DNA from 2 places in the Peribacillus sp. AS_2 genome. Region 2 is predicted to be linked to the other one. Evidence: riboswitches for the same ligand, from Rfam matches in the RefSeq annotation. Region 2 holds a riboswitch; the other holds the start of a gene.
The links. Region 2 has a riboswitch for lysine ahead of dapA (4-hydroxy-tetrahydrodipicolinate synthase). Riboswitches for the same ligand answer to the same signal wherever they lie in the genome.
Positions count from the first base shown of each region.

Region 1: another riboswitch for lysine. It lies ahead of OTG27_RS01935 (amino acid permease); the one in region 2 lies ahead of dapA (4-hydroxy-tetrahydrodipicolinate synthase).

Region 1 is NZ_JAPTGA010000001.1:418,096-421,665, forward strand. Features, by position in the region: gene OTG27_RS01935 (amino acid permease) at 1-1,218, opposite strand, end outside; lysine riboswitch at 1,315-1,500, opposite strand; gene OTG27_RS01940 (LacI family DNA-binding transcriptional regulator) at 1,758-2,720, opposite strand; gene OTG27_RS01945 (hypothetical protein) at 2,971-3,162, shown strand; gene OTG27_RS01950 (metal ABC transporter permease) at 3,244-3,570, shown strand, end outside.
Region 2 is NZ_JAPTGA010000016.1:13,241-16,810, reverse strand. Features, by position in the region: gene OTG27_RS22285 (GerAB/ArcD/ProY family transporter) at 1-534, opposite strand, end outside; gene OTG27_RS22280 (spore germination protein) at 556-2,031, opposite strand; lysine riboswitch at 2,401-2,579, shown strand; gene dapA (4-hydroxy-tetrahydrodipicolinate synthase) at 2,713-3,570, shown strand, end outside.

The sequences.
Region 1 (3,570 bases), on a different contig from region 2:
AGCATTCATATCAAGGCCTTGAGCTGCATAGGCTTTGCGGAACCGATAATGGGCAATCGCAATCCCTACCCAAGTGACGAATCCTGCCATGCCTGAAGCGTTCAATAACCAGATATAAACGACGCCGTCCCCGAAAAATGAAGCTAAGAATGCAACACAGCCAACTAAGGAAGTCACGATAAGTGCATTCACCGGCACTCCTCTTTTATCTAACTTGCCTAGGAATTTCGGTGCTTTCCCATCACGTGCCAAGTCCCATAACATACGGGTTGAAGCATACATGCCAGAGTTACCCGCAGAGAGTACGGATGATAAAATGATCGCGTTCATGATGGATGCAGCAAATGCAAGGCCGGCCCGTTCAAATACAAGCGTGAATGGACTTACGGCAACATCTTGACTCAATAAACGTGAATCCGTAAACGGAATGATCATTCCAATAACGAAAATTGCAAGGATATAGAACAAGAGGATGCGCCAGAAAACGGATCTGATTGCTTTAGGGATATTTTTTTCTGGATCCTCACTTTCCCCAGCAGTCACTCCAAGCAATTCCGTTCCTTGGAATGAAAAGCCGGCAGCCATGAATACGCCTAGAATCGTGAAGAACCCTCCGTTAAAGGGACCTTCGCCCATTGTGAAATTGGAAAAACCGATTGGGTCATTCCCACCCATGATTCCGAGAATGATCAGAACACCCGTAATCAAGAAAATGACGACTGTCACGACCTTGATCATGGCAAACCAGAATTCTGTTTCCCCGAAACCTTTAACGGACATGTAATTGATAAGAAACATAGTGATTAACGCAATGGCACTCCAGATAAATGAAGGGCTATCCGGGAACCAGAACTTCATAATTAAGACAACGGCTGCCAATTCAGCGGCAATGGTGATTGCCCAGTTATACCAGTAGTTCCAACCAATCGCAAAACCGAAGGACGGATCGACGAATTTGGATGCATAGACACGGAATGAACCGGCCACTGGCATGAACGCTGCCATTTCTGCAAGACTTGTCATTAAGTAATAAACCATGATGCCGATGACCGCGTATGCCACCAAGGCACCGCCGGGACCGGCTGAATGAATGGCCCCGCCACTAGCTAAAAATAAACCTGTTCCAATCGTTCCACCTAATGAAATCATCATTAAATGACGCGCTTTCAGGCTCCTTTTCAATTCAGTAGGGCTTGATGGTGATTGTGAATTTGACAATTGATGTTACACTCCTTTTTATTGGAAGGGAACGAAAAATAAAAAAACAGCAGTCGAAAAAGATCGACGGCTGTTTATAATAAACCCGTTTATCCTTCCGAAGATAGCTCCCCACGCTTTTTTGAAAAAACGTGACAGTGGTGTTCCTATTCGGTAACACCGCCAGCGAGAATATACATGGAATATACCCTAACTTCGGCAACTTATCCTTTCAAACGGAGTCTTTAATTTTCCAGAATCTCGTCCGTTTTACTTTTATAAGCTGCAGCCTCTAACTCATCGGTAAATGAGGAAGTATTCAATTTTCTAAAATCGTTGGCGTCAGCTTGTAGGTGACGTCGTACGACTGTACTCATGAAATTCATGCAATCGCTAATAGATTGCTAGTAATTGAGTAAACTTTACTATATCAAAATTATAAAATAACTTCTGGGATATCGCAATGATTATTTTATGTGGTTATTTTTTCCTAGTTAATGAATGATGGCTGTAAGGAGGAATCAAGTGACGATGTACTAAAATATAGCACATCCTGATAACTAAACGGTTTTCCTTTTTATTAGGGCATAGTCCAGTTTTACATGTTTGACCTCTTCAGGATTCTCAAAGAGATCCACTGCCATTTTCCCGATCCATTCCAGCGGTAAGGAAATGGTCGTGATGTCGAGCATTTCGCCAAGGCTATCATTATTGAAGCCAAGAATGGCCACATCTTCCGGTACCCTTATACCCGATTTCTTAGCGGTAAGAATGAAGCCCGCCGCCGTGTCATCATTCGTGATGATGATGGCTTCAGGTTTATCCATCATCGAATTCCATTCCTGAAACAATTGTTCACCGTCCTTAATGTGATAACTGCCTTCAAACAGCCATTCTTTATTGTTTATCAGTTGATGTTTACTCATGATATCGTTAAAGGCCTTTGTACGATGGGAACTGTTTCTGCTCTTTTTACGGCCGAGGCTGTATCCGATTTTCTTATATCCTTTAGCAATCACGTACTCAAGGGCACAGGAGAAAGCTGCATAATGATCAATGCTGATGGATGAGAATTCAGCCTGGGCGGTATCTTCACATAAAATAATCGGTCCGTATTTTTGATAATCCAAGAGGATTTTCATTTCCGAAATCCTTGAACAAACGATAATGCCATCGAGCTGCTTCATTTGCAGCATATTAAAAGCCTGGATCTCTTTCTCCCTGTCATAATTTGTTTGAAAGATGACGATATGACAGCCAATTGCATTTGCCTGTTTTGTGATTCCGTTAACGATTGCCCCGTAATATGGGTGATTGTTGAAGGGGATGATGACGCCGATAAGATTGGTTTTCCCTTTTGAAAGATGGATGGCGTTGATGTTTCTCGTATAATTCAAACGATTGATCGCTTCTAGGACGCTCTTTCTTTTATCGGGGCTTACATAAGGATGATCATTCAATACACGAGACACTGTTGAGACAGATACACCAGCACATTGAGCTATTTCTTTAATATTTGTCATGGTATCACCGTTTTTCTTTTTTTATATTGTACAGTATGAAACCCATTTCAGGGCAAGGGAACAGTGGGGACTGCTAAAGATTTCTGCAAATAGGGTCTTGTTATGGTATTGGTTTCATCCTTTAAGATTGGTCTAAGTCTTAGAGGAGGAGGAAAACATGATGTTCCAAACTTTAATCACCCTGTTTTTGCTTTGCGGAATCGAATTGGGATTTGCGTACTTGGCCATTTCCTTGAAACAGGAGAAATGAGTGGCAATGCCCGTCAAGAAGTCCGCGGCTTCATGCGTGGAAACCGCGTTTACTCGTGAATTTTGGCCCTTTACTCGTGAATTTCACACATTTACTCGTGAGTTTTGCCACTTTACTCGTGAAATCCGCGCATTTACTCGTGAATTTCACGTCGTCCAGAAAAAGCTCCCCCTAGTTTATATTCACCAGTAAAACTCCACAATATAAATAAAACTTCATCATACGGAATGACTGACTGTCAGGAAGCTGCCTAGTGGAGCCTCCTGACAGCTTTTGCTGTGTGTAAAAGTCATTGCTGATGGATTTGATAAGCAACAAATAGATTTTGACCTGGAACATGTCCTTTATGGGGAAATAGCCTATACTCCGTGGAACACGATGACAATCGGGGGAATCGAGGCTGGACCAAAAGCTGTTTGGATAGTCGGCAGTTGTTTTATCCTGAACCTCATACTGATTTTCCTTTTCTTCAAACAGTTTAAACTCGTTTCATTTGATCCGGCACTTGCTGCCGCGATGGGAATTCCTGTACTGTTCTTTCATTACTTATTGATGAGCCTCATTTCACTGACAACTGTTGCTTCTTTTGATAGTGTAGGT
Region 2 (3,570 bases):
AGAATGATCCCAAATGGGCAATAGGTTGCGAAAATGTGTGAATTCCAGCGGGAAATAAAAAGTTAGAATTAAATAAGAAGGGATACTGATCCCTAAAAAGCAAATACCGGCGACCACTCTAAACCCACCTAAAACCACATAATAAATTAATAAAGCAAATATGGAGGTCACCATCCATGTGTTAATTTGGGGGAATACCCATGATTGAACGATTTCAAGATAGGATCTTAAAACAGAAATACCCACCATCAGCCAATACAGTATCCAGATGATATTTAGTAAACCGCCAAGCCACTTTCCAAAAAGTCGTTTCTGTATGCCTATTAAGTCCATATCGTGGCGATTTAATAGCTTGTACATACCCCAAATACCCAAAGAAAAGACTATACCACTTATAATGACCGCCATCCAAGCATCATGGCCAGCAGATTGAATAATTATCCTTTGAAATCCCAGGACCCCTACACCTATCTGAATTTTAACGATTAAAAAATAGACTAGAAATGGTGAGATTTGATCACTTTTATCGTTCATGTAAGAAACCTCCACTCTCACTTAGTCTTTAGAATCTTCTTTGGGTTCTAACCGAACAGTGTCTTCCGTCTGAACCTCAATTGGACGTTTAGCCTGAAGAAAAAATGGTAAACGAATCAAGGCATCCCGCATATCATAAATCCTTGGCGGATATAATGGTTCAAGAAATGGCCTCCCTAAGGAACTTATCCTCAGTAAATGCACAAGCAAAAAACAGAAACTGATAGCTATACCCAATAATCCTAAAAAATAAGCCATGAGCAGGAGAGGAAATCGAATTAAGCGAATGGTATTACCCATTTGATAAACAGGTGTAGTAAAAGAACCAAGAGCCGACAATGCAACAAGAATTAATAATACATTACTCGTTAGCCCTGCTTCAACAGATGCCGTCCCAATTACAATACCACCTACGATACCTATTGTTTGACCTACTTTAGTCGGCAGTCTAGCTCCTGCCTCCCTGAGAAGTTCGATAGCTAATTCCAAGATTAATGCTTCTAAAATCGGTGGAAATGGAATTCCGCTACGAGAAATCACAAGCGTACTGACTAAATCCTTTGGAATCAACTCATAATGATAAGTGAGAACTGCGACATATATGGGGGTCATTAGGATGGAAAACAATACAGCAAAAAAACGAATAAGCCTAAAGAATGAGGCAATCGTCCAGTTGAGAAAATAATCTTCGAATGCCGCAAAGTATTCAAAGAATGTGGAGGGCCCAAGTAAGCCATGTGGAGCTCCATCCACCAAGATCACTACTTTGCCTTCTCCTAGTACCGCAGCCAATCGATCAGGTCGTTCCGTATCGATAAATTGAGGAAAAGGAGAATTTTTATTATCTTCAATCATTTGTGAAATATAGGAGCTATCAATTATTTGGTTAACCCTTAAATCAGATATGCGCTGTATGACGGTTTCTACATTCTCCTTATTTGCAATTCCTTCTATATGAAGCACTGCTACTCTTGTTTTGGATAACTTCCCAACAATAATTTCTTCAACAGCAAGTTCTGCAATAGGAAGCCGTTTTCGGATTAAATATAAATTCGTATCAAGTGATTCGACCAGTGCCTCTTTCGGACCGACAACACTGAACTCTACCTCTGGCAGTGTAACTTGCCTGGAAGTGTTATTTGCTGCTTTAACTAAAACTGCCTGATCAGATTGATTATTTAATGTTATGGCTATATAACCCATTAACAGCTGACTTTGTAGTTCAGCAGGATTTTTTGTGAAAACAAGCCCCTCTATTGGTAAGTTGTGTACAAGCTCCTCCAGAGTTGAAGAATTTGTATGTAAAAAAGGAAGGAGGTCTCTATGCATTATATCTTTATCAATTAATGTATCGAAAAAAGATACACAGTATATTTCATTTTCAAAATTGAGTGTAAAGCTTGTGAAGTCCTTGGACTTTTGCAGATGTTCGAGTACATCAGTGAAGTCTGTAGATTTATGATTTTCTTGCTTTTTAAAGAATGAATATCTTTTCAATAGACTCCACTCCTTTGATTGTAAGATATGGATATTATTAACGAATGGTAGGATTTTATACGCACGAATACTTAGTTGAAATTACTGATTAAAATTAGCGGCCAACTGTAATTTTCAATAAATTATCAGTGAGTTTTAATCGGATAAATGAAAAAGAATCATTAAAGGGAGTTGTATTGTCTACTACTCCCTCGTCCATTGAATATTTGTTCAGCCTATAACGAATAAAGATGAATCCACCCCAATACTCTAGCCATTCCCCATAGATTTCTAGCATTCTTAAAAAACTTCATAATTAGGCTTGCAACAGAAGGGATTCCCTGTTATATTACAATCAATTAAATATTTTCTTACTTCAAATTTTTTTGAAGTGAGGATAGAGGAGCAAAGACCATTAGTACACATTTTGAGGAGAATGAGATCCTATGACTATTGTGGAAAGGGGAATTTGCCGAAGCGGAAAGAATCTCATGTTCTTGAAGCTGGTTCTGCTATTGAATAAATACAGGACTGTCATATAGGAAACTATATGGAGGGCTATCTTATGCGCGGAAACATTTTTTAGTAAATATTGTTTCTACTGCAGCAGCGAATCCTCGTTGTTGCTTTTTTGCGTTTACTCCTGAATGGCCCTAACCACCTCTGAATATTTTTAAAAATTATACAAAAGGGTGTGAAGTTATGAATTTTGGCCAAGTTTTAACCGCAATGGTTACCCCGTTCAATCATAATGAAGAGGTTGATTTTAATGCTACGAGAACTTTAGTAAACCATTTGATTGCTAATGGTTCTGATGGATTAGTAATAGCCGGTACAACTGGAGAGTCCCCTACCTTAACTCAAGAAGAGAAAATAGATTTATTCAAATTTGTTGTAGATGTTGTTGATGGAAGAGTTCCAGTCATAGCTGGAACCGGCTCAAATAACACGAGAGCTTCCATCAGCTTAACAAAGCAAGCGGAGGCAGCAGGAGTCGACGGAATCATGCTCGTCACCCCCTACTATAACAAGCCGTCTCAAGAAGGACTATTTCAGCACTTTAGCGCTATAGCCCATTCAACATCATTACCGGTAATGCTTTATAATATTCCAGGTCGAAGTGTTGTAAACATGTCAGTGGAGACGATTGTCAGCCTCTCAAAAATCAACAATATCGTGGCAGTAAAAGAAGCAAGCGGTGACTTGGATGCCATGGCACAAATCATAAGCAAAACAACTAGTGATTTTACTTTGTACAGCGGCGATGATGGGTTGACATTACCGGTTTTAGCCATCGGTGGAACAGGCGTTGTTTCGGTTTCTTCACACATAATTGGTAATGAAATGCAAGAAATGATCAATAGCTTTAAAAATGGTGATGTCCTTGGCGCTGCCGCTGCACATCGTACACTTCTTCCAATCATGAAAGCATTATTTGCTGCACCAAGCCCGGGACCAGTAAAATCTGCATTAAATATGCGGGGGGTACATGTTGGAGGTGTCCGCTTACCATTGATCCCTTTTAACGATGAAGAAGAAAGAGCACTGCAAATAGTTCTA